DNA from 3 places in the Pelomonas margarita genome. Region 2 is predicted to be linked to each of the others. Evidence: predicted binding sites of a transcription regulator. Region 2 holds the regulator's gene; each other region holds the start of a gene.
The links. Region 2 encodes sigma-54, which starts transcription at its own class of promoters, with help from an activator protein. Its sites were predicted from a motif close to TGGCANGNAANCTGCTTT; they were not measured.
Positions count from the first base shown of each region.

Region 1 (9,967 bases), on a different contig from region 2:
GACCAGATCCTGCCCGACACCGGCGTCGCCGCGCTTGTGGACGGCCGCCACGTGGCCGTGTTCCGCGTCGGCACGGACCGCTTCCACGCCATCGACAACATCGACCCGCGCTCCGGCGCCAGCGTGCTGTCGCGCGGCCTGGTGGGCAACCTCGGCGAGCGCATCGTCGTCGCGTCGCCGCTCTACAAGAACCATTTCGACCTCAGCACCGGCGAATGCCTCGAAGCGCCCGAGCAGTCGGTGCGGGCGCACGCCGTGCAGGTGCAGGACGGCCGCGTGCTCGTCGCGCTGGCCTGACGCCGCGACCCCGGCGGGCCTGAGGGCCGCGCCAAGACTTGCTCCCCGGTGGCGACGACGCCACCGCTTCGACCTCGAACCGCAAACGCCCCAGCCGCACCGGCTGGGGCGTTTGCGCTTGTTCATCCCTCTCGTTCCTCCACGAAAGACAAGACCATGGCCTACGTCGTTCCGACCGAGTTCGTCACCAAGATGGTGGACGCCGGCGAATCCAAGCTGCTGATGTCCACCCGCGACACGCTGATCCGCGCCTACATGGCCGGCGCCATCCTCTCGTTGGCGGCCGCGTTCGCCGTCACCGTCACGGTCAACACCGGTAACCCGCTCGTGGGCGCCATGCTGTTCCCGGTGGGCTTCATCCTGCTGTACCTGATGGGCTTCGACCTGCTGACCGGCGTGTTCACGCTGGTGCCGCTAGCCGTGCTGGACAAGCGCCCCGGCGCAACCTGGGCCGGGTGCTTTCGCAACTGGACGCTGGTGTTCTTCGGCAACTTCGCCGGCGCGCTGACCGTGGCCGTGCTGATGGCCATCATCTTCACCTTCGGCTTCAGCGAGGCGCCCAATGCGGTGGGCCAAAAGATCGGCCACATCGGCGAGGGCCGTACGGTCGGCTACTCGGCGCACGGCGCAGCCGGCATGCTGACGCTGTTCGTGCGCGGCGTGCTGTGCAACTGGATGGTGTCCACCGGCGTCGTCGCGGCCATGATGTCCACGTCCGTCTCGGGCAAGGCTATCGGCATGTGGATGCCCATCATGGTGTTCTTCTACATGGGCTTCGAGCACAGCATCGTCAACATGTTCCTGTTCCCGTCGGGCCTGATGCTGGGCGGCAACTTCACGATCATGGACTACCTGATTTGGAACGAGATCCCCACCGTCGTCGGCAACCTCGTGGGCGGCCTGACCTTCGTGGGCCTGACGCTGTACGCGACGCATTACAAGACGGCGCCCAAACGCGTGGTGGGTTGAAGAAGACTCAAAGGCAACCACAGAGTCACAGAGGCACGGAGAAATTCAGAGCTTGCTCTGTGCCTCTGTGGTTGCATTTCCTGAGCCTACCGACATGACGCTGCGCCTGGCCGTCGGCCAACACTCCGAGGCCGGCCGCAAGCCGCTGAACCAGGACTTCCACGGCGTCGCCCAGCCGACCGACGCGCAGCGCCGCTCGCGCGGCATCGCGTTGGCGATTGCCGACGGCATCAGCAGCAGCCCGGTCAGCCAAGTCGCCAGCGCCGCCGCCGTGCGCGGCTTCCTGGAGGACTACTACGGCACCTCCGAGGCCTGGACGGTGCGCCGCGCCGCCCAATGCGTGCTGGCCGCCACCAACGGCTGGCTGCACGCCGAAAGCCAGCGCGGCGAAGGCCGCTTCGACAAGGACCGCGGCCATGTCTGCACCTTCAGCGCGTTGGTGTTCAAGGGCCGCGAGGTGCATTTGCTGCACGTCGGCGACACCCGCGTCTACCGCGTCCATGCCGGCGGCGCGCTGGAGCAACTGAGCCAGGACCACCGCGTGCGCCTGTACGGCGGCCAGACCTACCTCGGCCGCGCGCTGGGCGTGACGGCACGCCTCGACATCGACTACGCCTGCTGGGCCACCGAGGTCGGCGAGACCTTCCTGCTGGCCAGCGACGGCGCCTACGAATTCCTGGACGCTGCCGTCGTGCAGCAGACGCTGGCCGCCCACGGTGCCGACATGCAGGCCGCCGCCGAGGCGCTGGTGGTGGCAGCGCTGGCGCGTGGCAGCCAGGACAACGTCACCGTCATGCTGGCGCGCGTCGAATCCCTGCCCACGCAGATCGCCGCGCCCGTCAGCCGCGACGGCCTGCGCCTGCCGCCGCGCCTGTCGCCACGCCAGGAGTTCGAGGGCTACCGCGTCGTGCGCGAGCTGCAGCAGACGGCGCGCAGCCAGGTCGTGCTCGCGGTCGACGCGGACGGGCGCGAATGGGCGCTCAAGCTGCCGACGGCCGATCTGGCCGGCCATGCACGCGAGCTGGACCGCTTCGCCACCGAGGAATGGGTGGCGCGGCGCGTCGACAGCCCGCACGTCATCAAGGCCGCGCCGCCCGAGCGCAAGCGCGAGCACCTGTTCACCGCCGTCGAGTTCATCCATGGCCAGACGCTGGCGCAGTGGATGACCGACCACCCGCGGCCCGGGCTGGACGAGGTGCGCTGCATCGCCGACCAGATCGCGCGCGGACTGCAGGCGCTGCACCGCAAGGAAATGCTGCACCAGGACCTGCGGCCCGAGAACCTCATCATCGACCGCCACGGCACCGTCATCCTCATCGACCTGGCCTCGGCCCATGTGGCGGGCCTGAGCGAAGGCTTGGGCCATTACCCGGGTGACAGCCGCGCGCTGGAGCTGGCGGGCACGCTGCAGTACACCGCGCCGGAGTACTTCACCGGCGACGGCGGCTCACCGCTGGCCGAGCTGTTCTCGCTGTCCGTGCTGGTCTACCAAATGCTGACCGGCGCCCTGCCCTACGGCCTGCAGGTGCCCCAGGTGCGCGGCGAGCGCGACCTGCACAAGCTGCAGTACGTACCGCTGCGCACGCGCCGCCCCGACCTGCCGGCATGGCTGGACCGCGTGCTGAAGAAGGCGCTGCAGCCGCAGGCGGCGCGGCGGCAGCAGGCGCTGTCGGAGTTCCTGCACGACCTGCACGCGCCGGGGCCGGAGTTCATGACGCGGGACCGCACGCCGCTGCAGCAACGGCATCCGCTGCTGTTCTGGCAGGGGATGACGGTGGTGTTCGGGTTGGCGACGCTGGTGCTGCTGGGCTTGCGCGCGACGGGCCGTTAGGCGGCACCTACCGCCCAACTGCGACTCAAACGTCCAGGCCGAGCTCCTGGATCTTCCTCGTGATCGTGTTCCGCCCGATGCCCAGCTTCTGCGCGGCCTCGATGCGGCGGCCGCGGGTGATGTCCAGGGCGGTCAGGATCAACTGCGCCTCGAAGCGCTTGGTCAGCGCGTCCCACACATCGGGCTCGCCGGCAGCAAGGCGGGTGCGGGCGTCGGCGGCCATGTCGGCCAGCCAGCCTTCGCCGCTGCTGGTGCTGGCCGGCGCGGCCGGTGACGCAGACGCGACGGCCGGCGCAGCAACCAGGCCGGGCTGCAGCGCCGGGGGCGACAGCGGCGCGGCACTCACATAGCCCGGCTGCAGTTCCTCCGGCAGGTCCTCGGGCTCCACCATCTGGCTGGGCGCCATGACGCTGAGCCAGTGGCAGATGTTCTCCAGCTGGCGCACGTTGCCGGGGAACTCGAAGTTGGTCAGCACGGCCAGCGCGGCGTCGGACAGGCGCTTGGGCTCGACGCCCAGCTCCGTCGCGCTGCGCTGCAGGAAGTGGCGGGCCAGCGCGGGCACGTCTTCCTTGCGCTCGCGCAGCGGCGGCAGGCGCAGGCGGATGACGTTGAGGCGGTGGAACAAGTCCTCGCGGAACACGCCCTGGCGCACGCGCTCTTCCAGGTTCTGGTGGGTGGCCGCTATGACGCGCACGTTGCTGCGCATCGGGCTGTGGCCGCCAACGCGGTAGAACTGGCCGTCGGACAGCACGCGCAGCAGGCGCGTCTGCAGCTCGAACGGCATGTCGCCGATTTCGTCCAGGAACAGCGTGCCGCCGTCGGCCTGCTCGAAGCGGCCGCGCCGCGAGGCCTGCGCACCGGTGAACGCGCCGCGCTCATGGCCGAAGAGCTCGCTCTCCAGCAGGTCCTTGGGGATGGCCGCCGTGTTGATGGCCACGAACGGGCCTTCGCCGCGCGGGCTGTGCTTGTGCAGCGCGCGGGCCACCAGTTCCTTGCCCGAGCCGCTCTCGCCCGTGATCATCACAGTGACATTGCTTTGCGATAACCGGCCGATCGCGCGGAACACGTCCTGCATCGCCGGGGCCTGGCCCAGCATCTCGGGAACTTCGGCCGCGGCCTCCTGCGCGCCGGCCTCGCGCTGGCTTTCTTCCTGCGCGCGGCGGATGAGTTCCACGGCGCGCGGCAGGTCGAAGGGCTTGGGCAGGTACTCGAAGGCGCCGCCCTGGAAGGCCGACACGGCGCTGTCCAGGTCGGAATAGGCCGTCATGATGATGACGGGCAGTGCAGGCAGCCTCGCTTTGACCTTGGCCAGCAGCTCCAGCCCCGAGCCGCCAGGCATGCGGATGTCGGAGACCAGCACTTGCGGCGAGTCCTCGTCAAGCGCGGCCAGCATGTCGCGCGCATTGCTGAAAGACCGCACCGGCAGCCCCTCGCGGGCCAGGGCCTTCTCGAGCACGAAGCGGATCGAGTGGTCGTCGTCTACAACCCAGATGGATTTCATGCGTGTCCTCGGCTGCCCCGTGGCCTTGTGGGGTTAGGGCAGCGGTAGCGTGATTCTGAAATTCGTCTTGCCCGGCTCGCTTTCGCAATCGATCATGCCCTGGTGTTGCTGGGCGACCGTTTGCGCAAGCGTGAGTCCGAGGCCCGAGCCGCCCTCCCGCCCGGAGACCAGGGGAAAGAAGATGCGATCCCGGATCTCGGCGGGGACGCCGGGACCGTTGTCCTCGACATGCAATTCCAGTGCCAAGCGCCAGCGCTGCTTGCCGATCGTGACCTGCCGGGCCACGCGCGTGCGCAGCAGGATCTGCGCGTCGCCGGCCGCCATGCGCGGCGCGAGCACCTGGGCTGCGTTCTGCACGATGTTCAACACCATCTGGATGAGCTGCTCGCGGTCGCCGCGGAAGTCGGGCAGTGAGGTGTCGTAGTCGCGCTGGATCGCCAATCCCTTGGGATGCTCGATCAACACCAGCGCCCGCACCCGCTCGCAGATCTCGTGGATGTTGACGTCACCTACTACTTGCGCCTTGCGGTGCGGCGCCAGCAGCCGGTCCACCAGGCTTTGCAGGCGGTCGACCTCGTGCACGATGACCTGCGTGTACTCGGTCAGTTCGGGGCTGCCGTCCTGCAGCTCCAGCGCGAGCAGCTGCGCCGCACCGCGGATGCCGCCCAGCGGGTTCTTGATCTCATGCGCCAGGTTGCGCGTGAGCTCCTTGGTGGCCTGCACCTGGTCGAGGTTGCGCTCGTCGCGGTCCTGGCGGGCGAGCTGGCCGATCTCGATGAGCTCCACCAGCACGCGCGGCGTGCCGCCGGCCGCCGCCTCCATTTGCGAGACGATGACATGCACCGGCAGCCCGTCCTCATGGGCCCAGGCGCCGCGGCGCAGCACGGCGTCGAAACGGCTGCTGGAGTAGTGGTTGGCGGCCACGCCGTCCAGCGTCTCGAGCAGGCGCTGGGCGTCGTCGAACCAGTCGGGCAACTGGGCCCGCTGCACCGCGCGGCGCGACAGCCGCATGGTGTCCTCGAACGCGGCGTTGGCGAACAAGCATTCGCCGGCGGCACTGGTGACGACGACCATGGTCGCCAGCAGGTCCAGGCCGGCGAACTCGGCCGGCAGCAAAGAGTGATCAGTCATGGCGCACGGGATCTCCCGCCGCGCCGGGCGCGTCAGGAGGGGATTTTGGCGATTTCCCGCTTGAGGGCCTGCACATCGGCCTCGAAGCGGGAGACGTTGTCCTTGAGCTCGGCCATGCGGTCGAGGTACTTCTGGTAGTTGCGCTCATCGCCGCGGCGTTCCTGGCCCGCCGAGAACTCGCGCTGCGCACTGGCCAGGCGCTCCTCAGCCTGACGCAGCTCGGTCTGCAACACACGGCGACGCTCGTCATCGCGCACGCGCTGCTGGCCGGCATCGACGCGGCCCTCAGCACCGCGCGAGCCCTCCGCCGCCGGCGCCGATGAACGCGGCCGCGGCGTCTGCACCACCGTGATGGGCGAGCCCTCGATCGTGCGGCAGCCCTTCTCCTGCGCCTCCTTGGCGGAGAGCGCGTCGGTGTAGAGCACCGGCGGGCCGGGGCAGCGGTAGACCGTGCCCTGGGCCTGCACGCCCAGGCTGGCGAGAACGAGCAACGGGGCCAGCAGTCGGTTCAGCATGGCGGCATTGTGGATCAGGCGCAAGGGCCGGATGAGCCAACAAAAAGGGGCCGCAGCAGCGGCCCCCTTGGCGGAGGATGGTCAAGGCAGCGTTGACGCTGCGGCCCGGGCGGGCGGCAGCAAGCCTGCTGCCTTGGCGCATCACAGCGCGTAGTACATGTCGAATTCGACCGGGTGCGTGGCCATGCGGAAGCGGGTCACTTCCTGCATCTTCAGGTCGATGTAGGCGTCGATGTAGGCATCGGTGAACACGCCACCCTTGGTCAGGAACGCGCGGTCCTTGTCCAGGTAGTCCAGGGCCTGGTCCAGGCTGTGGCAGACGGTCGGGACCAGCTTGTCCTCTTCCGGCGGCAGGTGGTACAGGTCCTTCGTGGCGGCTTCGCCCGGATGGATCTTGTTTTCCACGCCGTCCAGACCGGCCATCAGCAGGGCTGCGAAGCACAGGTAGGGGTTGGCGGACGGGTCCGGGAAGCGCGCTTCGACGCGGCGGCCCTTGGGGTTGGCCACGTACGGGATGCGGATCGAGGCCGAGCGGTTCTTGGCCGAGTAGGCCAGCTTCACCGGGGCTTCGAAGCCGGGCACCAGACGCTTGTACGAGTTCGTACCCGGGTTGGTGATGGCGTTCAGCGCGCGAGCGTGCTTGATGATGCCGCCGATGTAGTACAGCGCGAAGTCGCTCAGGCCGGCGTAGCCGTCACCGGCGAACAGGTTCTTGCCGTCCTTCCAGACGGACTGGTGAACGTGCATGCCGGAGCCGTTGTCGCCGACCAGCGGCTTGGGCATGAAGGTCGCGGTCTTGCCGTAGGCGTGGGCGACGTTCTGGACGATGTACTTCTGCAGCTGCGTCCAGTCGGCGCGCTCGACCAGCGAGCTGAAACGCGTGCCGATTTCCATCTGGCCGGCGTTCGCCACTTCGTGGTGGTGAACTTCGACGGGGATGCCCATCTGTTCGAGGATCAGGCACATCTCCGAGCGCATGTCCTGGCCGCTGTCGACCGGGGGCACGGGGAAGTAGCCACCCTTGACGGTGGGACGGTAACCGGAGTTGCCGTGCTCGTATTCCTTGGACGAGTTCCAGGCGCCTTCTTCGGATTCGATCTTGAAGAACGAGCCCGACATTTCGTTGCCCCAGCGGACGCTGTCGAACACGAAGAACTCGGGTTCCGGGCCGAAGAAGGCGGTGTCGCCCAGGCCGGAGGACTTCAGGTAGGCCTCCGCGCGCTTGGCCAGCGAACGCGGATCGCGCTCATAGGCCTTGCCGTCGGTCGGGTCGATGACGTCGCAGGTCAGGATCAGCGTCGGCTCTTCGAAGAAGGGATCGATGTTGGCCGTGTTGGGATCGGGGATCAGCAGCATGTCCGACGCCTCGATGCCCTTCCAGCCAGCGATGGAGGAGCCGTCGAAAGCGTGACCCGACGTGAACTTGTCTTCGTCGAAATGGGACACCGGCACGGTGACGTGCTGTTCCTTGCCACGGGTATCGGTGAAGCGGAAGTCGACGAACTTGACTTCGTTCTCCTTCACCAGGTTCATCACATCGGCGACGGTCTTGGCCATCAATTGCTCCTACGGGATCGAGGGGGTGGGTTGCCGCTGATAACGCACACGCGCTTCAGCCACGGGGGAAAGCAAAGCAGTTTGCATGCCAGATGCACCGACATGGGTTGCAGCTCGGCTGCTCGGTTCATTATCGTTGGGAGGCCGGTTACGGCCAGGGTTCTATCGCACCAGTTCGGTGCTTATAGATGCACCAAATGAGATCACGCCCTGTTTGAGTGCAAGATAGGCCGCATCGAGGCGGTCGGCATCGCCCTTCACACCCAGTTCGATGCAGCGGCCCCACTGCGGGTGATCGACGCTGGGCAGGCTGAACACCTTGATGCCGGCGAAGGTCGATTCCACCTGCTCCATCAGAGGTGTGAGGCTGGCTTCCATAGCACCCTGGACGATCAGCGAGCGTTCCTGCACGCCCACCTGGCGGTGCAGCTGCGGGTAGCGATCCAGCGCCCAGGCCATCATCGGATGGGCCATGACGGGGAAGCCTGGCACGAAGTGGACGTTGCCGACGAAGAAACCCGGAATCTTGTTGTAGGGGTTCGGAATGATCCCCGCCCCTTCGGGAAACACACCCATTTCGAAGCGACGCACCGTATCGGGGTGATCTTCGGCGGCTGTCTGCCCCTGCTCCTGCGCCATCTGCTGCACGCGCTGCCAGATCAGCTCGCGCGCCTCGGGGTGCAGCGCCAGCGGCCGGCCCAGGGCGGCAGCGGCGGCCTGGCGGGTGTGATCGTCGGGCGTGGCACCGATGCCGCCGCAGCTGACGACGAGGTCGCCGCTGGCGAAGGCCTCGCGCAGCCGCGCCGTCAGGCACTCGCGGTCGTCGCCCAGGTATTGCGCCCAGGAGAGTTGCATGCCGCGCTCGGCCAGCAGTTCGATGAACTTGGCGAGGTGGGAGTCGCGGCGTTTGCCGGACAGGATCTCGTCGCCAATGATGATGAGGCCAACGTGCATGGGCTTCAGGCTCCCGGGAGGACTTCGGAAATAACGACCGGCTCGCCCGCGCGTTGCGCCTGCAGCGCCGCCAGCGCGTAGTGCGTGAACCAGGCCGTGGAGAACGCGAACACCAGCGTATAGAGCCAGATGGCGACGAGCACCGTCAGCGGCGCGAAGATGACGCCCGCCACGCCGGACACGGCCCACACCAGCGACGGCACGGCCCCCAGGTAGCCGCACATGACACCCATGGTCAGCAGCGGCACGCGGTGCGCCTTGAGCAGCGCGCGGCGCTCGTCGGCCGAGGCGTGCTCGGCCAGCACGTCGAAGCCGAACACGCGGTAAGTCAGCCAGCCCCAAATCAGCGGCGGCAGCACCATAACCAGCGGCGGCACCAGCCACAGCGGCATGGACAGCACGATAAGCACCAACGCCAGCAACGTCGCGCCCAGCGACGCCGCGACGCTCTGCGCCAGCGTGCCGCCGCGCTTCTTCTCCAGCAGCGGGAAGCGCCGCTCGGCGACGAGCCGCACGATGGCCGGCGTCATGCACAGCGCCACCAGCAGCAGGCTCAGCAGGATGACGACGGGCAGCACGCCGGCCAGCACAACGATGTTGGCCAGCACGCTGCGGAAGGACTGCAGGCCGAACGAGTCCAGCCAGCGCAGCAGGCTCTCCACGAGCAGCCAGCTCTCCAGCGTGGCCCGCACGCTGGCGATGGCGCCCTCCCAGAAGAAGAACATGAAGCCGAACGCCAGCACGCCGCAGATCAGCAGCGGCAGCAGCGACAGGCCGATGACGCGCGGGTGCAGGCAGTAGGCGGCGGCGCGCCAGAAGGAGTCGATCAAGCTGTTCATCGCGGGCGGAGTATCACTGCGCGCGGCGCGGCGTGACTCAGAGCTTGGGAGTTTTTCGGCCGTGCCCGAAAGGCACGTCAAAGCGCCTCCGATCTAGGCGCAAAGCACAGCCATAGCTCGGGCTATGGCGCGCATTTGCAACGAAGAGCGGGGGTGTTTTGGCGTGCAAGGCGGGCATGGGTGAAAGACTCTCAAGCTCTCAGGGCACGGTCAATGCCGCACCAGCCGCACCAGCCCCAGCCACTGCTGGCGCCAGAAGCCGCGGCCGTAGTCGCGGCCACCCTCCTCGGGCAGTTGGTCACGCACGCCAGTGGGGTCGTAACGCAGGTCGAAGTTGGCGGTCCCGAACAGCTGGTCCCACACCGGCAGCAGC
Region 1 is NZ_JBIGHW010000004.1:120,905-130,871, reverse strand. It holds gene nirD (nitrite reductase small subunit NirD) at 1-297, shown strand, start outside; gene ACG0Z3_RS09130 (formate/nitrite transporter family protein) at 454-1,266, shown strand; gene ACG0Z3_RS09125 (bifunctional protein-serine/threonine kinase/phosphatase) at 1,361-3,097, shown strand; gene ntrC (nitrogen regulation protein NR(I)) at 3,123-4,598, opposite strand; gene glnL (nitrogen regulation protein NR(II)) at 4,632-5,729, opposite strand; gene ACG0Z3_RS09110 (hypothetical protein) at 5,762-6,244, opposite strand; gene glnA (type I glutamate--ammonia ligase) at 6,386-7,801, opposite strand; gene ACG0Z3_RS09100 (competence/damage-inducible protein A) at 7,964-8,755, opposite strand; gene ACG0Z3_RS09095 (EI24 domain-containing protein) at 8,761-9,594, opposite strand; gene ACG0Z3_RS09090 (sterol desaturase family protein) at 9,805-9,967, opposite strand, start outside.
Region 1: glnA (type I glutamate--ammonia ligase) is a predicted target of sigma-54. The motif match lies at 7,875-7,892, and genes of this name have one in related genera.

Region 2 (9,967 bases):
CCAGCGTGGCCAAAGAAACCACCAAGACCACCATCGAAGCGGATGGTCTGCGCTACCGCTCCAAAGCCCCGGGCTCGCCCTTCGCGGCGACCTCCTCTTTCGGCGCAGCAACCATGTCCTGCTTCCTCTGCGGCAAGCATCGCCCGCGCGCCATGCTCAAGTCCAAGAAGCTGCTGGGCAAGTCGCAGCCCGTGTGCTCGCCGTCCTGCAAGGAGCTGGACGCGCAGATCGCCGCGAAATGATGCCCCTCGCCTGGGCTCGCCGCTGAACGCGGGCGAGTCCGGTCGGTCCCCCGAGGGGACGACGATGTCCGCGGCATTGAGCTGCGAACATCGCCAGACGGGCCGGCTTGGGAGCGGCCCGGCGCTCGGCCCGAAATAAGGCACGACGGCCTTGCCTCGATTTTTTGTTGATATTCCCCTTTTGCAGCCCGGCGAGCTTGTGTTGCCGGCGGGTGCCGCACGCCATGTGCAGGTGCTACGTCTGCAACCAGGCGACGCGCTGACGCTGTTCGACGGCAGCGGCCCGGAATGGCGGGCCGAGGTGACGGCGATGGGGCGCAGCGAGGTGCGCGTGAACCTCATCGACGCCGAGCAGCCGCAGCGCGAGCTGGCGCGCGCCGTGACGCTGGCCGTCGTCATGCCAGCCAATGACCGCATGGACTTCCTTGTCGAGAAGGCCACCGAGCTGGGCGCCGTGGCGCTGCAGCCGCTGGTGGGCGAGCGGTCGGTGCTGCGCCTGGCAGGCGAGCGGGCCGACAAGAAGCGCACGCATTGGCAGGGCGTGGCCATCGCGGCGGCCGAGCAGAGCGGGCGCACGGTGCCGCTGCGCGTCGAGCCCGTGCAGACGCTGCCTGCCTGGCTGGCCGGCTTGCCGGCACCGGCCGATGATGAATGGCGCGGTCTGCTGAGCCCGCGTGCGGCGCAGCCACTGGCTGGCCTGGCGCCGTCGCGCGCGCTGTTCCTGAGCGGCCCGGAAGGCGGCCTGAGCGACGCCGAGGAAGCCGCAGCCCGTGCGCGTGGCTTCGTGGCCATCACGCTGGGCCCGCGCGTCTTGCGTGCGGACACGGCGCCGCTGGCCGTGCTGTCCTGGCTGGCTTTGTCCTGAGCGGGCCAGGCGGCTCGCAGACCTTTTGCGTCAGGTTTTGACCAGGCGCGGCTGACCGGCCTCGACCGTGAAGCTGGCCGCCGTGCGGACGGCCGGCGTGTTGGTGGCGAGGCTGTCGACGACACGGAAATCGCAGCGCAGGCGCTGCGGCGTCACGTCGATCAGCGCGTAGCCGCAGGCGCTGCCGTCGGCGTAGCGGGCGTGCGGGTTGGCGGCCAGGATGTCGGGCGTCATGCGCGGGAAGAAGGACTTCATCGTGATGCCGGCGCCGACGAACTCGGTGGCCACTGGCTTGCCGTCGGGCTGGCGGATCTCCGTGGCCCAGTTCTCGTGCAGGTCGCCGCCGAGGAAGACGGCGCCGGGCGTGCGCTGCGCCTGCAGGCGCTCCAGCAGGCGCTGGCGCGAGGCGGGATAGCCGTCCCAGCCGTCGATCCAGACTCGGTGGCCGCCGCCGAAGGGGATGCGGCGCGGTGCCACCATGGTGGTCTGCAGCATCAGCTGCCAGGGGCGTTCGGTGTCGGCCAGGCCGTCGAGCAGCCAGGCTTCCTGCTCGCTGCCAAGCAGCGTGCGGTCGGGGCGCTGCAGCCCCGCGCAGTCATCGGGCGCCACGAGGCCGCGCAGCCCGGTGCAGGCCGGCGCGCTGCGGTACTGCCGGCAGTCCAGCAGGTGCAACTGGGCCAGCCGCCCCCAGGCCTGGCGGCCATATAGGCGCAGTTCGTCGCCCGTCTGCGTCAGGCCCGCGAGGCCGCGGCGCAAGGCCGACAGCGGCAGCGGCATGTGCTCGTAGTAGGCCTGGTAGGCGGCCGCGCGGCGCCGGGCATCGCCGCTGCTCAGGCCTTGCAACGGGGCCCCGGCGTAGTCGTTGACGACCTCGTGGTCGTCCCAGGTCACCAGCCAGGGCACAGCGGCGTGGGCGGCCTGCAGTGTGGGTTCGAGCTTGTGGGTCTCGTGATGCAGCCGGTAGCCGCCCAGGTCGCTGGCCGGTGTGAGACCGCGTGGCAGGGCAGCCGTGGGCCAGGCGCCGGACTCGTAGATGTAGTCGCCGACGAAGGCGATCAGATCCACGCCGTCCTCGATCAGCCGCGTGTAGGCGCCGAACAGGCCATTGCCCAGGCGCTGGCATGAGGCCAGGCCCAGGCGCAGGCGGTCGACGGCCTGGTCGGCGGTCGGCAGCGTGCGCGTGCGGCCCACGGGACTGGTCGCGTCGCCGATCAGGAATCGGTAGAAAAAATGGGTGTCGGCCGGCAGGCCCTGCAGCTCCACGTGCACGCTGTGCGCCAGCAGGGGCAGGGCCTGCACGGTGCCGGCGCGCAGCACCTGGGCGAAGCCGGGGTCGGCGGCCAGTTCCCAGCGCACATCCAGCGTTTCGCGTGCCCAGGGGTTGTTCAGCGGGTTCAGCGGCATCAGCCGCGTCCACAGCACGACGCTGCTGGCCGTGGGGCTGCCGCTGGCCACGCCCAGCTGGAAGGGGTCGGCCTCCAGCCTGGGTGTGGCGCCATGGGCGCTCGTGAGCTGGCCGAGGCCGGCAGCAGCCAGGACGCGGAAGAGATCGCGGCGCTGCATGGGCAGTGTCAGGTGGGCGTGTCCGCGGGCGCGTCGCTGGGCTTGCGCGCCGAGCCCTTGATGAGGTCGAAGCGGAACAGACGGCATTCGATGGGGCCGTTCCACATCGGCACGCGGCGCGCTTCCTTCAGCCGCATCTTGCTCGGCAGCTTCATGTCGGGGCTGAGCATCCAGGCCGTCCAGCCGGCGGGGTTCTCGGTGTATTGGCGCTTCCAGTGCGCAGCCAGGCGGGGGAAGAAGTCGTCGCCGCCGTCACGTTCCTCGCTGCCGCCGGCATCGCGCGTCATCGCGGCCTTGCCGCGCACCTCGATGCGCTCGCCGTAGGGCGGGTTCATGACGATGGCGCCAGGCATGCCGTCGGGCAGGGCCGGTGCTGGGCGCTCCAGCGCGTCACCGCCGTTGAACTGGATGTATTGCGCCACGCCCGCGCGCTCGGCATTGCGGCGCGCGAAGTCGACCATGCGGAAGGCCACATCGCTGGCGTAGATGGGCACGGCGGGCGCGTGAATGCGGGCGCGGGCGGCCTGCGCCATCTCGCCCCACGCGACCTTCATGGCCGGCGTGGAGAAGGGCAGTTGGTGCTCGAACGCGAAGCGGCGCTGCAGGCCAGGGGCCGAGTCGCAGGCGATCAACGCGGCCTCGATGGGGATGGTGCCGGAGCCGCAGCAAGGGTCGTGCAAGGCGCCGCCTTCCTCGGGCGTGCCACGCCAGCCGGCGGCAGCCAGCATCGCGGCGGCCAGCGTCTCCTTCAGCGGGGCGTCGCCCTTGTCGATGCGCCAGCCGCGCTTGAACAGCGGTTCGCCGGAGGTGTCGACGTAGATTGCCGCGCGCTCGGGGCCCACGTGCAGCACGACGGGCAGGTCGGGGCGCTGCGTGTCGACGCTGGGGCGCTCGCCGGTGTGCTCGCGCAGCTGGTCGCAGATGGCGTCCTTGATGCGCAGCGCGGCGAAGTTCAGGCTCTTCAGCGGCGAGCGCTGCGCGGTGGTGTCGATGCGCAGCGTGTGCTTTGGCGTCAGCCAGTCGCGCCAGTCGACACGGCGGGCTAGCGAGTAGAGGTCGTCTTCGTGGCGGTAGGGGCCTTCGATGATCTCGACGAGCACGCGCTGCGCCAGCCGGCTCTCGAGGTTGATGCGCATGACGTCCTCGGCCGTGCCGAGCACGCCGCAGCCGCCTCGCAGGGCTTCGACCTTGCTGCGCACGCCGGGCGGCAGGAAGCGTTTGAGCTCCTCCTCCAGCAGCGGCTCGACGCCACCGGGGCAGGACACGAAAAGGGATAACTTGTTGGGCAGGCTCACGCCGGCATTGTCGCCGGCCCTAAACTGGATAGCGTTATCCAAGCCTGGAGCCTGCCCGTGAAGCGAATCGTTCTGTCCCTGGCTTTCCTGTTCGGCGTTGCGCAGGTCCAGGCGACTGACCCGGCGCCGGCCTACCCTGCGCACACCATCCCCAACACCCAGCTGCGTGCGCTGCCCAAGAACGCCGACGGGCGGGCCTACCAGCTGCACATCCACCTGCCGGGCTCATTTGCCAAGGAGTCCCAGCGGCGCTACCCGGTGCTGTACGTGACCGACGGCTACTGGGACTTCGCCACCGTCGTCGCGTCGTACAACAACCTGGCCTACGACAAGGTCGTGCCGGAGTTCATCGTCGTGGGCCTGGGCTATGCGGGCGACTACCTGGACTACGGCGAGTTGCGTGGCTGGGAGCTGTCACCGGTGAAGCTGGGGCCGCTGGCATTCGGCACCGGCCATGCCGACAAGTTCATCGCGTCGCTGCAGAAGGACATCTTCCCGCTGCTGGAGCGCGAGTACCGTGCCGACCCGGCGCAGCGCTATCTCGCCGGCAGCTCGCTGGGTGGGCTGTTCACGCTGCACGCGATGTACGCCAAGCCGGAATTGTTCAAAGGCTACATCGCGGCCAGCCCGGCGGTGGTGGTGGGGGGCGACTGGATCATTGGCCAGGCCAGGGTCTACGCCGCGACGGGCAAGCCGCTGAACGCGCGGTTGTATGTGACCGGTGCCGAGCATGAGTGGCCTGGATTCCTGGCTGGCATCCAGCGCTACCAAGCGCTGCTGCCGACGCTGAAGCATCCTGGCCTGGTGTTCCAGAACCGCACCATCGATGGCGAACGCCATGCCGGCACCAAGGCCGAGAGCTACACGCGCGGCATGCGCTTCGTGTTCGAGCCGCTGGCGCCGGAGACGGGGCCGTCCAAAGACTGACGTCAGGCGCCTGCGGAGGCCTACTCGGCCGTCGTCGTCGGGCCGGGCTTGTTGACGGTGATGCGGCAGTTCGCCGCGATCGCGTTGTTGATCGCCGAAAGGGTGTTCTCGGTCACGGTGTAGGCCACCGTCTTGCCATGGGCCTTGAACAGCTTGGCTGCGGCCTCGTCCACGCAGAGCTGCTTGATCTCGGCCGGGGTCTGGCTTTCAAGGCCCACGTAGGTATTGGCCACGCTGTTGGCGGGGGCGACAGCCGGCTTGGGCGTTTCCGGCGGCGCTTTTTTGCTGGTGACCGACTTGTAGGTGTCCTTGGCCACCTTGGCCGTGTCGGAGACCACGCCGGGCAGCTCGATGCTGACGCAGCCGGTCAGCACGGGCAGGGCCAAGAGGGCGATGTATGCGACTTTCATTGTTTTCTCGGCTCCTTTTTTAACCACGCATTCTCACTGCCCGCCGAGCCCCTCAACGCGAGCTCACTGGCGCGCGAAGCCCAGCAGGTCCTGGTTCAGCCGGTCCTTGTGCGTGTCTGTGATGCCGTGCGGGCCGCGAGCGCCCTTGACCAGCTTGGCTGTCGCACGGCCATCGTCTCGAGGGGCACGATCTGGTCATCGGCACCGTGGATGACCCGTGTCGGCACGTTCACCTTCTTCAGATCCTTGCGGAAGTCGGCGTGGAAGAAGGCCTCGATGCCGTCGTAGTTGGCCTTGGCGCCGGCCTCCATGCCCTGCACGGCGTGCGGGTGGCGCTGCATGACGCGCCGCAGCGCGATGGACGTGGGCTACGGCAGCTCGCCTCAAGGCGGCGAGCTTGCACGGCCGTGACGTCAGCGGGCCCGCACCACGCGGACCTGGAAGGGCACGCCGTCGATCTCCAGGAAGTAAGCGCCAAAAAGGCCTCGATGCACGACCACCTTGGGGTCTTGCAGGTCGTACAGCGCCTCGCTGTCATCGGCGATGCGCCAGACCTGGCCGTTCTCCAGCTCCATGCGCTGGTTCGGCCGCCAGCCCTGGAAGCGACCGCGAATGCGGCTCTCGACCTGCTGCAGTGCTGGCGGGTTGCCGGCGGGCGGCTTGACGGCCTCCTGGCCGAATTTCGCGACCGCCTCGGCTGCGTGCGCGACGGATTTGGTCGTGGCCGCTGGCGCATCTGCGGGCAGGCTGATCGCGTCATAGCAGCGCAGCCGGCTCGCGGCGTCCACTTGCTGGCGGCAGGTCTTGACGTCGCCGGTCAGGTCTTGTGCGCCGGCAGCGCAGGCCATGCCGCCACAGCTGCTCAGCAGCAGCGCCGTGCACAGGTTGCGGATCATGCGAGCTCCTTACAGCGCCTTGCGCAGGTTGGCGGGCGCGATCTTCATCGCCTCGCGGTACTTGGCCACCGTGCGCCGCGCGCACTGGATGCCTTGTTCGTCCAGCATGGCGGCCAGCGCGCTGTCTGACAGCGGCTTCTTGGTGTCCTCGGCCGCGACGAACTGCTTGATGAGCGCGCGCACGGCGGTGCTGGAGGCCTCGCCGCCGGCCTCGGTGCTCAGCCCCGAGCCGAAGAAGTACTTCAGCTCGAAGGTGCCCCAGCTCGTGGCCATGTACTTGGCCGTCGTCACGCGCGAAATAGTGGACTCGTGCAGGCCCAGCTCGTCGGCAATCTCGCGCAGCACCAGCGGCTTCATGGCCAGCTCGCCGTGTGTGAAGAAGCCTCGCTGGCGCTCCACGATGGCCTGGCTGACGCGCAGGATGGTGTCGAAGCGCTGCTGGATGTTCTTGATGAACCAGCGCGCCTCCTGCAGCTGCCCGCCCAGTGGCGAGTTGCTGATGCCGCCGCGCGTGGCGCGCAGCGCGTTGGCATAGAGCTCGTTGATGCGCAGCTTGGGCGCCACCTCGGGGTTGAGCATGACGCGGAACTCGCGGCCCACCTTGCGCACGATGACGTCGGGCACGATGGCCGCGCTGGCGCCCTGCGCGAAGCGCCGGCCGGGCTTGGGCTCCAGCCGCGTGATCAGCGCCTGGGCCTCGCGCAGCGTGGCCTCGTCGGCGCCCGTCTCGTTCATCAGGCGGCGCATGTCGCGGCGGGCCAGCAGCTCCAGGTGACCCTGGCAGATGCGCAGTGCGATGACCTGGGGCACGCTGCGAGGGAGTGCGCGCAATTGCAGCGTCAGGCACTCGGCCAGGTCGCGGGCGCCGATGCCGGCGGGGTCCAGGCTCTGCAGCAGGCGCAGCGCGATGCGCAGGTGGTCCAGCAGTTGCTCGCAGTCCTCGTCGTCGTCGGGCACCAGCGCCGCGGCCAGCTCTTCCAGCGTGTCTTCCAGGTAGCCGTCTTCGTTCAGCGACTCGATGAGCACGTGCAGCGCGGCGCGGTCCTCGCGCGACAGCGTCATGCCGGCCAGCTGTTCGGCGAGGTGTTCGGCCAGCGTCGTGCCGGCGGACTCCTGGCTCTCGCGCTCGCCGTCGTCGTCGCTGCCGGCTGAGCTGCTGCTGGGCAGCTCGCGGATGCCGTCGAAGTCGTCGCGCTCGGTGCCGTTCTCCCAGTCCTCGCGCTCGGTGCCGCCGAAATCCTCGCCGGACAACTCGGCGGCCTCACCGCCGTCGGATTCTCCGGCCGAGGCCTCGGTGCCGCTCTCGGCGGGCGCGTTGGTGGCCAGCTCCGGTGCGCTGACGCTGAACTCCTCTTCCGCCTCCAGCAGCGGGTTGGCGGCCAGCATCTGCTCGACTTCCTGGTGCAGCTCCAGCGTGGACAGCTGCAGCAGCCGGATGGATTGCTGCAGCTGGGGTGTCAGCGCGAGGTGCTGACTGAGGCGGACTTGCAGCGTCTGTTTCACCGCTACATCCGGAAGTGTTCGCCGAGGTAGACCTTGCGCACGTCGGCGTTGGCCACGATCTCGTCGGGCGTGCCTTCGGCGAGCACAGCGCCCTCACTGATGATGTAGGCGCGGTCGCAGATGCCCAGCGTCTCGCGAACGTTGTGGTCCGTGATCAGCACGCCGATGCCGCGCCCCTTCAGGAAGCTGATGATGCGCTGAATCTCCAGCACCGCGATCGGATCCACGCCGGCGAAGGGCTCGTCCAGCAGGATGAAGCGCGGCTGCGTGGCCAGCGCACGGGCGATCTCCACGCGGCGCCGTTCGCCGCCGGACAGCGCCGGTGCCGGGCTGTCGCGCAGGCCTTCGATGGACAGGTCATGCAGCAGGCCGTTGAGCAGCTCGTCGATGCGGGCCTTGGACAGCGCCTTGCCGCGCTCGTCCTGCTGCAGCTCCAGCACAGCGCGGATGTTCTGCTCGACGGTCAGCTTGCGGAAGATGGAGGCTTCCTGTGGCAGGTAGCTCAGCCCCAGCCGGGCGCGCGAGTGGATGGGCAGGCGCTGCACTTCGGCGCCGTCGATGCGGATGATGCCGGCGTCCGATCGCACCAGGCCCACGATCATGTAGAAGCTCGTAGTCTTGCCCGCGCCGTTGGGGCCCAGCAGGCCCACCACCTCGCCGCAGTCCACGCGCACGTGCACGTTCTTGACGACCTTGCGCACGCCATAGGTCTTGGCCAGGCCTTCGGCCTCGAGCCGGCTGCCGCCGCAGCTGGCTGGCGGAGTCTGGGCGACGCTGCGGGTCACGACGGCTTGCCCGGCTGCAGCGTCGTCGACGGCTTCAGCGGCAGCGTCGGCGCGGGCGCCGAGCTGGCGTCGTCGGCCGCCTCGGCGCGCGGCATCACGACGATGCGGGTGCGGCCGTTGGGGTTGGGCGAGGCGCTGCCGCCTTCCAGCGTGGCCACCTCGGTGCGGCTGTTGTAGATGATGACCGCGCTGGCCATCTCGTTCATGACCATCGCGCCGCGCGTGGTGCGCACGCGGGCATTGCCGATGAAGCGCACGACCTCCGTGCGTGTGTCGTACTCGACCTGGTCGGCCGTGCCGTCGATGGCCTCGCCGGGCACGTCGCGGGCCTGGCGGAAGCTCACCGGCTGCTGGCTGGTGCCGCTGGCATAGGCCTGGTGGTAGCCGTCGCGGGTCTCGCGCACGTCCACCTTCTCGGCCCGCAGCGCCAGGCTGCCCTTGGTGACGACGACATTGCCAACCAGCTCCAGGCGCTGGTTGACCTGGTCGATCTGGCCCGGCTTGTCGGACGAGAACACGAGGGGCTTGCTGCGGTCGGCCTTCTCCGCGAAGGCGGCGCCGGCAGCAAGGGCGAGCAGCAGGGGAAGTAGGCGCAAAGGCATGGCGGCACGGAAGTTGCAGGCCATTCTATGGGTGCGGCGGCCGCCTCAGCCTCTGCGTCGCGGCAAGCGGCTCAGCGGGTACCGCGACGGCCGGCGCCGTCCGGGCTCACTTCTTGGCGCGCACGCGCTGGATCAGGAAGTCGGCGACCTGCAGCGCGCGCTGGCCCGACTCGTGCTCGGCCAGGCGCTGGCCGGCACTGGCGATGGTGGGCGAGGTGATGAAGCGGCCGGCAATGCCCAGCGCGGGCACACCGTCGGCGCGGTAGGCGTCGAACAGCTTGTCGGCCTGCGTGCACTTGGTCTGCACGCCGAAGGAGTTGTAGGCGTCCAGGTACTTGGCCGCGTCCACGCCCAGGTTGGCGAGGAACTTGGCCTGCACCTTGGGGTCGTCCAGGCTCTGACCCTGCTGGTGCATCGCGGCAAAGATGGCCGGCCGGGCCTGGGCTTCCTTGCCCAGGGCTTCGAGCGCATAGAACATGCGCTGGTGCGGCTTGAGGCTGGCGCGGAAGGCCACATGTGCCTTGCGGAAGGCGATGTCGGCCGGTACCTGCTTGGCCCAGGGCTCGATCAGAGGCTCGAAGGCGTAGCAGTGCGGGCAGCCGTACCAGAAGAACTCGATCACCTCGATGCGGCCGGGCGCCGTGGGCAGCGGCTGGGCCAGCACGTTGTAGTGCCGGCCTTCGACCGGGCCGCCCTGGGCGAGGGCGGTGCCCGCGAGGGGTGTGGTGGCGAGCAGGGCGGAGAAATCGCGGCGCTTCATGGCGTCAGGTTCCTAGGGTGGTGTCAGCGTTGTACACGAACGAGGTTGGCCTCAAAGCCGGCGCCCTCGATCTTGCGTTGCAGGTCTTCTGCGGCGTCGCGCGTGTCCAGGGGACCCAG
Region 2 is NZ_JBIGHW010000009.1:148,181-158,147, reverse strand. It holds gene ACG0Z3_RS16750 (hypothetical protein) at 6-242, shown strand; gene ACG0Z3_RS16745 (16S rRNA (uracil(1498)-N(3))-methyltransferase) at 394-1,107, shown strand; gene ACG0Z3_RS16740 (alkaline phosphatase D family protein) at 1,138-2,670, opposite strand; gene ACG0Z3_RS16735 (THUMP domain-containing class I SAM-dependent RNA methyltransferase) at 2,679-3,965, opposite strand; gene ACG0Z3_RS16730 (alpha/beta hydrolase) at 4,023-4,892, shown strand; gene ACG0Z3_RS16725 (hypothetical protein) at 4,913-5,302, opposite strand; gene ACG0Z3_RS16720 (alpha/beta fold hydrolase) at 5,398-5,643, opposite strand; gene ACG0Z3_RS16715 (hypothetical protein) at 5,716-6,198, opposite strand; gene ACG0Z3_RS16710 (RNA polymerase factor sigma-54) at 6,208-7,701, opposite strand; gene lptB (LPS export ABC transporter ATP-binding protein) at 7,704-8,486, opposite strand; gene lptA (lipopolysaccharide transport periplasmic protein LptA) at 8,483-9,088, opposite strand; gene ACG0Z3_RS16695 (thiol:disulfide interchange protein DsbA/DsbL) at 9,195-9,848, opposite strand; gene ACG0Z3_RS16690 (SPOR domain-containing protein) at 9,872-9,967, opposite strand, start outside.

Region 3 (9,967 bases), on a different contig from region 2:
GCTTGCCGCTGATGGCCGACAGCTCGGCCTTGGCCAGCGCACTCTCGGCCTGCGCCGCCGCCACCGCCGCCGCCCGCACCGCCCGCGCCTGCAGCACCGCCGTGAACGCGGTGACGATGGCCGCATACACCACCAGCCCCCACACCGAGCGCCACAGCAGCCCGGCCATCAGCACGGCGCCGGCATGGTCGCCGCCGAACAGCAGCGCATTGACCGCGAACTCGCCGGCCTGCCACAGCGCCGCGAACGCCACGGCCGCCAGCCCATGCGCCATGGCCGTCGCGCCGGGCTGGGCATCGCTGGCATGCAGCCGGCGCGCCACCGGCCACACGGCCACGCCCAGCAGCATGGGCGCCCACAGCATGGTGGTGGCCTGGTAGACGGCCAGCCAGAACGGATCCAGCCCGCGGTCGAACTCGCTGCCGGCCAGCACGAACAGACACCAGGCCAGCGCGCAGCAGCCGGCATAGGCCAGCCACATCCGCCGGTTGGGGCGGGGCGGGGCAGGGCGGAGTCCGAGGGTGTCCATGCATTCATCTTAGGGAGCCCCGGCACGCGGCCGGCGGCTGCGGAGACGAAGTGCGGGCCGCCGGGTGCGGGATGCGGTCTGCGGGGTGTTGCTGACGGTGCACGGCCCCCCGCCCGGCATAATTCGCCCCCTTCCCCATCGAAATTCAGGCGAGCGTCATGGCCAGCGTCAACAAAGTCATCCTCATCGGCAACGTCGGCAAGGACCCCGAGGTCCGCTACAACCCCAGCGGCGGCGCCTGGGTCACGCTGAGCCTGGCCACCACGCGCAACTGGAAGAACCGCGAGACCGGCGAGCGCCAGGAAGAGACCGAATGGCACCGCGTCGTCTTCAACGACCGCCTGGCCGAGATCGTCGGCGAGTACGTCAAGAAGGGCCGCCCGCTGTACGTCGAGGGCCGCCTGAAGACCCGCAAGTGGCAAGACAAGGAAGGCCGCGACACCTACACCACCGAGATCATTGCCAGCGAGATGCAGCTGCTGGGCGGTCGTGAAGGCGGCGGTGGTGGCGACGAAGGTGGCGGCGGCTACAGCCGTGGCGCCGGCGGTGGTGGCGGCTACAGCCGCGGCGGCGATGCCGGTGGCGACGACTTCGGCGGCGGTGGCCGCCCGGCCGCCCGCCCGGCCCCGCGCCCCGCGCCGCAGCGCGCCCCGGCCCCGGCGCCCAAGGCGTCGACCGGCTTCGACGACATGGACGACGACATCCCTTTCTGAACGGCACCTGCCCGCACAAGACCCGGCCCGTGGCACATGCCACGGGCTTTTTTTCGCCTGCACTGCGTCGGGGCTGGCCAAGACCGGGGCGGTGCCTGTCGCACCAAGCCGGCACCGGCTCACACCCCGGGTCGCACAGCGGCGAAGACGGGCTTCACCAAGTCTTCCCCTCAGAAGCCCCCGGGTTACCCCCTGTCCGCAGGGGGAGGCGTGACAGAGTTGGCACGCATCCCGCTTTATTCTCATTGCCCATAAATTCAAACCAATTTCCAGGGGGTTTCCATGAGCTTCAAGCCTGTCATCTCGGCTCTGCTGGCCACGGCTGCGTGGCTGAGCGCGTCGCCGGCGGCTGCCGTTGTTGCTGCGCCTGCAACCCCGCAAGTCAACGTGGAGATGACAGCCGTTGAGTACAACGGCCTGACGTCGGACACACCGGCCTTCATCAGTCCGTCCACCACCTACACGGTCGCGACGGACTACAGCACCAGCTCGGTGACGACAAACAGCACCATCAGGCGAGTTTGGGAAGCGCCCACCGAAACCACGGCGGGCCTGGCCTATCTGTACGACGTCGCCGAGACGACGACGACGGTCACCGACCACATGGCCTCGTACGACCACTACAGCTGGGGCCAGCAGCTGAACACCCCCGATGTGTCTGGCACGAAGTACGTGACCTTCAGCGCCACGATCGAGTCCAGCGCCATGACGTCCGTCTGGCTGAACGTCTACACCACGGGGAGCTACACGCCCGCGTCCAGCCCCTTCGGCGCCAGCGTGCCGGCGCTGCCGTCGTTCTACTTCCGCATGGCAGGTGAATCCTCCTGGACACTGCTCAGCGCCTATGGCTCGACCTCCGCCGAGTCCAGCACGTTCGGCACCGAAGCCAGCTTTGGGCTGAAAGTCCTGGACGGCTCAACGACCCACATCCAGTTTGCTGCCGTCGCCGGCAACGGCATTGCCCTCGATGCGCTCAGCGTGTCGATGGGTCAGGGCTACTACAACCCGTTCGATCAAGTGCGCAGCGTCACCACCACCACCACCGAGACGCTGGTCGGCGCCGAAGTGCTGGCCCCCGTGCCGGAGCCCGAGACCTACGCGCTGTTCGCCGCCGGCCTGCTGTTCGTCGTGATGCGGCTGCGCAACCGCAACCGCTGAGCGCCGGGGCAACCGCCCCTGCCGCCCTGCCTCGAAGCCCGGCCACCGTGCCGGGCTTTTTCATGCCCGCGCCGAATGACACCCGCACGGCACACCCTCCCCTGAAACCGCGACAGGCAAGTCCCGAGCACCCCGTGCCGAGGGCGCTGTTAGGTTGCGCGCCCCACTTGGTCTTGAACGGAGAACACCATGGCATGGCAAGGATGGAAGGGCACGGCGCTGACCGCGCTGGCGGCACTCGCGACCTGGACGGCAGGGCCTGCCCGGGCCCACGGCGAGCATGAGCATGGCGCCGCGGCCGGGCCGGCGGTGTCGTTCGTGCAGTTCTCGTCGCCCAACCTCACGGCGCCCGGCACGCCGCTGACGGTGCAGGGCAAGCTCAGCGTGCCGCGCCAGCGCGGCTGGCACGGCCACCGCAAGCTGCCGGCCGTTGTCATCGTGCACGGCTCGGCCGGCATCGACGCGCGTGGCGACTTCTACGAGGCCGCGCTGAACGATGCCGGCATCGCCACACTGCAGATCGACATGTGGCAGGCGCGCGGCTACACCGCGCCCGGCCAGCGGCCCGCCGCGCCCATCCTGACCTACCCCGACGCCTTCTCAGCGCTGCAGTTCCTGGCCCAGCAGCCTGGCATCGACGGCGCGCGCGTTGGCGTGCTGGGCTTCTCCTGGGGCGGGCTGGTCAGCATGGGCACGGCCGAGCGGCTGTATGCCGGCCAGTTCGGCGGCGGCCGGACCTTCAAGGCCCATGTGGCGCACTACCCGGTGTGCTACGCCTGGAACAACGCGCCGCTGCTGGCCGCCGTGCGCAGCACGCCGGCGCAGTACGGCGTGCAGTGGTTGGCCCTGACCGGCGCGCCGGTGCTGATCCAGGTCGGCACCAAGGACGACTACGACAACAGCGCCAAGCCCTGCCAGGACCTCGCCGCCGCAGCCAACGCCAGCAATGGCAGCAACAGCCTCGTGCGCGTGGTGGCCTATCCCGACGCCACGCATGGCTGGGACCGCCTGATGGTGCCCATGACCGTCAACGACCCGTTCGCCAACCAGGGCAGCTTCTTCAGCACCGGCGTGCCGCCGGCGGTGAAGTTCACCCCTGATGCCGAGCAGGCCTACCAGTCTCGCGCCCGCGTCGTGCGCTTCTTCGAGCGGCAGCTGTAAGGCGGGCGGCCGGGCCGCAGCCCCATCGGCCTGTCATGCAGGCCGCCTACGCTGGCCGGGCTCGCACTCCGCCATGCTGTCGCTCCTGCACCTATCCCCCTGGGCCTGGCCCCTGATCGGCGTGCCCGCGCTGGCGGCCGCCGTCGTCGCACTGCAAGGGCGGCTGCTGTTCGGCCGCACCTGGCACATCCGCCGCGCCGCCCCCGGCCCTGCCGCCGCGCGGCGTCGCAGCGAGGCCGTGTGGCTGGCGCGGCCCGGCGGCATTCAGCTGCAGGGCTGGCTGACCGTGCCGGCCGAAGCCCCACCGCGCCGCCTGCTGCTGTGGTTTGGCGGGCGCAACGAGCATGTGGCCTGGACGCCCGACCTCGCCGGCTGGCTGCCCGACGACTGCGCGCTGCTCGCCTTCAACTACCGCGGCCTCGGCGCCAGCAACGGCTGGCCGGGCGAGACCGCCTGCGTGGCCGACGCGCATGCCGCTGCAGACTGGGGCCTGGCGCGGCTCGCGCTGCCGCCCGGCGCGCTGCACCTTGCTGGCCGCAGCCTGGGCACCGGCGTGGCCATGCAGCTCGCAGCGCGACGGGCCGCCGCCGGCACGCCGGTGGCCAGCATCGCCCTCATCACACCGCTGAAGAGCCTACGCGCCGTGCTGCGCCGAAACCCGCTGACCGCCCCGCTGACGCCCTGGCTCCGCTCGCCGCTGGACAGCCTGGCCGCCGCACGGGCGCTGCGCTGCGAGGTGCTCGTGCTGCTGGCCGAGACCGACCGCCAAGTGCCGCACGCGCATTCGCACCACCTCGTCGACGCGCTGCGCCGCGCAGGCTCGGCCGTCACCGTGCACCAGCTCGCTGGCACCAACCACCGAAGCTTGGCGCGCACGCCGGCCGCCATGCAGCACTTGGGCAGCTGGCTGCCGCCCACACCGCCGGCCGCGCATTCGTCATCCCGCTGAGCGTTGCTGGTGGCGCGGGCCCTGCCCGACAGCCCGCTGGCACACTGCGCCGGCATGAAGCGCCGCCTGCTGCTGTCGACCGCCCTGCTGCCCATGCTGACCCTCGCTGCTCCCCCGGTGCCCACCGTGCTGCCCCTGTGGCCAGAGGGCGTGCCGCCCGCCCGCCGCGCCGACGCGCCGGCCGCACGCGGCGAGGTAGCCCCTGAGCGCACCGACGAGCAGGGCCGCATCGCCCATGTCTCGCTGCCCACGCTGACCGTCGTGCCGCCTGCGGTGGACCGACCCAACGGCACGGCCGTCATCCTGTGCCCGGGCGGCGGCTACAGCGTGCTGTCCTTCCAGCGCGAGGGCCTGCAGTACGCCGCCTGGCTCAGCACGCTGGGCATCACCACCTTCATCCTCAAGAGCCGGCTGCAGGACTGGGGCCACCCCGCGCCGCTGCAGGACGTGCTGCGCGCGCTGCGCCTGGTGCGCTCGCGCGCGGCCGAGTTCGGCGTGCGGCCCGACCGCATCGGCGTCATGGGCAGCTCGGCCGGCGGCCACCTCGCGGCCACCGCCAGCACGCTGTTCGAGCACGCCGACGGCCGCACCGGCGCCGCGCTCGATGCCGTCAGCGCGCGGCCCGACTTCGCCGTGCTCGTCTACCCCGTCATCACGCTGATGCCGCCCGCCGCCCACCCCGGCTCGCGCAAGGCGCTGCTGGGCGAGCAGCCCGAGTCGGCGCTGCTGACGCTGCTGTCCGTGGACCAGCAGGTCACGCCCGCCACGCCGCCCACGCTGCTGCTGCACACCCAGTTCGACAAGACCGTGCCGGTGGACAACAGCCTGCTGCACTACCAGGCCCTCACGCGCGCTGGCGTGCCAGCCGAGCTCTACGTCTTCGAGCAGGGCGGCCACGGCATCGGCATGCGCGACGGCCTGGGCAATGCCTCCGCCTGGCCCCGCCGCGCCGAAGACTGGCTGCGCCAGCGCGGCCTGCTGAACAAGGACACCCCGCGATGAAACGCCGCCACCTGCTGACCGCCACCGCCGCCCTGGCCGGCACCGTGCCCGCCTGGGCCCAACCCGCCGGCACGCTGACGCTGCCCGGCATGGACCTGCACGACCCCTTCATCGTCACCGACACCGCCAGCCAGACCTACTGGCTGTTCACGAAGAACCACGGCGACTTCACCGGCCGACAGGCCATCGGTGTGATGGCTTACCGCAGCCGCGACCTCAAGCACTGGAGCAAGCCCGAGCTGGTGTTCCAGCTGCCCGCCGACACCTGGGCCGTTGAGGGCTGCTGGGCGCCAGAGGTGCACCGCTGGCGCAACAAGTGGTACTTGTTCGTCACCGTGCACAACGAGCGCCTGCCGCTGGCCGACCCCAGCCCGGTGCCGGGCCAGAAGACCTACCGCCGCAGCACCGTGCTGGCCGTGGCCGACACGCTGGGCGGCCCCTTCACGCTGGTGCGTGGCGGCGAGCCCGTGGTGGACAAGTCGCTGATGACGCTGGACGGCACGCTCCACCTGGACCGTGCCGGCAAGCCCTGGATGGTCTACGCCCACGAATGGCTGCAGCTGCGCGTGGGCGCCTTCGCCGCCGTGCCGCTGGACGACGAATTGCGCGCCGTGGGCCCGCCCCGCGAGCTGTTCCGGGGCAACGCCTCGCCCGCCGCCAAGCCGCAGCAGGGCCAGGGCATCATCGTCACCGACGGCCCGCAGCTCTACCGCACGACCGACGGCAGCCTGCACATGCTGTGGTCCAGCTGGGGCGACGACGGCTACTTCCAGACCGTGTCGCGCTCCCCCTCGGGCGAGCTGTTCGGCCCCTGGGAACACGGCCCCGTGTGGCTGGCCAAGGGCAGCGGCCACGGCATGCTGTTCCGCACGCTGGACGAACGCTGGATGCTCGTGGTGCACCGCCCATTCAAGAACGCGCGCGGCAAGCTCTACGACGTGCGGGAGCTGGCCAGCGGATTCGAGCTGGTGAGGCAGCGGGTGGAGCTGGATTTGGATGCGGCGCCGTTGGGGCCACAGGGGTGACGCCAAGCGAAAGTTGCCCCGCCGCCGGCCTGTAAAGTCGTTAGCGAGGGAGGCAACATGCTGTTCAAGAAAGCTGACGACAAGACCAAACGACTTCGCTTGCTGGAAGACCTGCACGCATCGCCCGTGCTGGACGCACGCCAGAAGAATCGACTCAAGGATGAGCTCTGGCGGGTCAAGCAGGGCCTCGACGGCGAGCGTGACGCAGCGTTCCACATCGACAGCCTGATGCGCGACGGTGCCAACACGGCAGTGCTGCACGACCTGCGCTTTGTCGTAGACGGCGAGGTTGCACAGATTGACCACTTGGTCTTCAACCGGTTGCTGGACTTCATCCTGGTGGAAACCAAGTGCTACGCCGGCGATGTCGAGATCAACGATGTAGGCGAGTTCACGGTGCGCTACAACAGCGGCAAGCGTTTTGGCGTGGCATCGCCATTGGCACAAAGTGAACGGCATGCGCGCGTGCTGGCAAAGCTGTTGGATCGCCTGGGCATCACCGGCAGGCTGGGCACGCAGCCCAAGTTCCACCATCTGGTGATGTTTCACCCCAAGGCCATCATCCAGCGGCCCGATGCGAAGCGGATGGACACCAGCAACGTCATCAAGGCCGACCAGTTCGCTCAATGGCGTGATCGCTGGCTGGATAGCCCGTCAACCCTCACCGCGTTGGCCAGCATCCTCAACGTGCGCGGCCGGGACACGCTGAAGGAATGGGCGGAGTTGTTGGTGCGAGAGCACCAACCGGCGGACTTGCTGGCGCTGCCAGACTTCATGCAACCGCGTGCTGGCGGATCAGCATTGGCCAACTCGGGGGCGGTCGCTGGGCAACAAACGTCGCGCGCTGCGGCTGCCCCTGAACAGGCGCCGGCCGCGGAGCCTGCCAAGCGGCTCATCTGCGCCAGTTGCGATGCCAAGATCAGCTACGCAGAAGGCAAGTTCTGCTGGAGCAACACGAGGCGTTTCGGTGGCCTGCAGTACTGCCGAGAACACCAGCAGGCATTCCGCTGACATCGAAGTCAATGGGGCCGGCCACTCAAGGCAGCAGAGGCAACCCGAGTTCCTTGAGGAACTCGTTGTGCTTTTGTTTGGCGCGCTTGATCTGCTTGTCTAGTTCGACGAGTTCGTCATGCACGGCCTGCAGATCGACTTCCTTTTCGGCCTGCGCCGTGCTCACGTAGCGTGAGATGTTCAGGTTGAAGTCGTTCTTCTCGATCTCGTCCATCGGCACGCGCCGGGCATACCTGGGTTCTTCTTCCCGGAACTGATAGGTGCGGACGATCTTGGCAATGTGCTCTTCGGTGAGCCGGTTCTGCCGCTTGTCCTTGACGAAATTTTCGGCGGCATTGATGAACAGCACGTCATCCGGCTTCTTGCATTTCTTCAGCACCAGGATGCACACCGGGATGCCGGTGGAATAGAACAGGTTGGACGGCAAGCCGATCACCGTGTCGATGTGCCCGTCCTTCAGCAGCTTGGTGCGGATGCGCTCCTCTGCCCCGCCACGGAACAGCACGCCGTGCGGCAGGATGATGGCCATCACGCCTTCGGGCTTCAGGAAGTGGAAGCCATGCAGCAGGAAGGCGAAGTCCGCCGCCGACTTGGGCGCCAGACCGTGGTTCTTGAAGCGCACGTCGTCCGCCAGCGCCTCGGTCGGCTCCCAGCGGTAGCTGAACGGCGGGTTGGCCACGATGGCGTCGAACGCCGGCTTTTTGGCCGGGTTCAGCTCGCGCAGCATCTCCCAGTCGTTGGTCAGCGTGTCGCCGTGGAAGATCTCGAACTCGGTGTCCTTCACCCCGTGCAGCAGCATGTTCATGCGCGCGAGGTTGTAGGTGGTGATGTTCTTTTCCTGCCCGTAGATCCTGCCAATGGTGCCGCCCGCGGCCTTCATGCGATGGCGCACGTTCAGCAGCAATGAGCCGGAGCCGCAGGCGAAGTCCATCACGCTGTCCAGCCGCTGCTTGACGCCGGTCCTGGGCTCCTGGCTGTCCAGCGTGACGATGGCCGACAGAACATCCGAGGCCTGCTGCGGCGTGTAGAACTCGCCCGCCTTCTTGCCCGAGCCCGCCGCGAACTGGCCGATCAGGTACTCGTACGCATCGCCCAGCGTGTCCACGTCGGTCGAGAACGCCGCCAGCCCTTCGGCAATCTTCTGGATGATGGTGCACAGCTTGGCATTGCGCTCGGTATAGCCCTTGCCCAGCTTCGTCGAGCTGAGGTCGATCTCCGAGAACAGGCCCGCAAACGTGCTTTCGAACGACTCGGTCTCGATGTGGCGAAAGCCGTCCTGCAGCACGCCCAGCAATTCGCCGTCGTGCGTGCGGGCCATCTGGGCGATGTTGCTCCACAGGAATTGGGGCTTGATGACGTAGTGCGCCTTGCGGCGCATCTGCTTCTCGAAGGCCGGCACGTCACTCAGGTTCTCTTCGTACCAGACCTGCAGTGGCGTGCTCGCGCCGGTTTCACGCAGCACGTCACCCGCGATGTCGGGGTAGTCGCTTCCCAGCTCCTTCTTCGCCGCGGCCTCGTAGTTGTCGGACAGGTAGCGCAGGAACAGGAAGGCCAGCATGTAGTCGCGGAAGTCATCCGCGTCCATCGCGCCGCGCAGTTGGTCGGCGATGGCCCAGAGGGTCTTGCCCAGCTGCTTCTGTTTTTCTTCGGTCATGGGGAATCGTTGATCCGTGAATCAGTGCAGCTCGGACGGTGCGCCGCAGCACTTCTTGAACTTCTTGCCACTGCCGCAGGGGCAGGGCTCGTTGCGGCCCACCTTGCCGCTCAGCCGCCGCGCCTGCTCACGCTCGGCCACGGCCTGCCGCAACGGCAGCCAGAACGCATGCAGGCGCAGCAGGCTCTCCTCGATCTGCGCCGCCAGAGCCTCGCGCTGTTCGGGCGTGCGGGTCAGCGCATCCTGGTCGTCAGAAAACTCGTCGGCGCCCAGCAGGCCGATGGGCCGGTACCAGCGGCTGGCCTCGGCGTCGTCCAGCAACGGCTGCCAGGCCGGCCGGCTGAGCTTGACGCCCTCGTCGAAGCCGTAGGCCCAGGCCTCCGCATCCTCGTACTCACCCAAGTCGCCGTACTGAGTCGTCCCCCAGCAGGGCTCCACCATCGGCGGGCGCTGCTCAAAGCCGCGCACGATGCTGTTGAAGTGGCGCATCACGAGGCCGATCAGGTGGTTGGCCTCGTCCAGGCTTTCCACAACGGGCAGCATGGCGCCATCGGCACGCCTCCAAACCAGCGGCAGCCAGCGGCTGGGCATCACCGTTTCCGGCCCGATCGCCAGCGCATGCAGAAAGCCATCCAGCATGTCCAGCCTCATGCCTTCGTCGGTGTCTGAATCCAGCAGGAAAGCGTCCAGCTCGCCCAGCTCGTCGTCCGACAGCGGCGTCATCATCAGTTCCGCGCCGCTCGGCAAAACGGCCGGCTGCCCGGC
Region 3 is NZ_JBIGHW010000002.1:527,190-537,156, reverse strand. It holds gene ACG0Z3_RS05975 (sensor histidine kinase) at 1-529, opposite strand, end outside; gene ssb (single-stranded DNA-binding protein) at 688-1,242, shown strand; gene ACG0Z3_RS05965 (PEP-CTERM sorting domain-containing protein) at 1,525-2,400, shown strand; gene ACG0Z3_RS05960 (dienelactone hydrolase family protein) at 2,590-3,561, shown strand; gene ACG0Z3_RS05955 (alpha/beta hydrolase family protein) at 3,635-4,510, shown strand; gene ACG0Z3_RS05950 (alpha/beta hydrolase) at 4,565-5,512, shown strand; gene ACG0Z3_RS05945 (glycoside hydrolase family 43 protein) at 5,509-6,537, shown strand; gene ACG0Z3_RS05940 (nuclease-related domain-containing protein) at 6,637-7,548, shown strand; gene ACG0Z3_RS05935 (type I restriction-modification system subunit M) at 7,574-9,202, opposite strand; gene ACG0Z3_RS05930 (UPF0149 family protein) at 9,224-9,967, opposite strand, start outside.
Region 3: ACG0Z3_RS05965 (PEP-CTERM sorting domain-containing protein) is a predicted target of sigma-54. The motif match lies at 1,463-1,480, and genes of this name have one in related genera.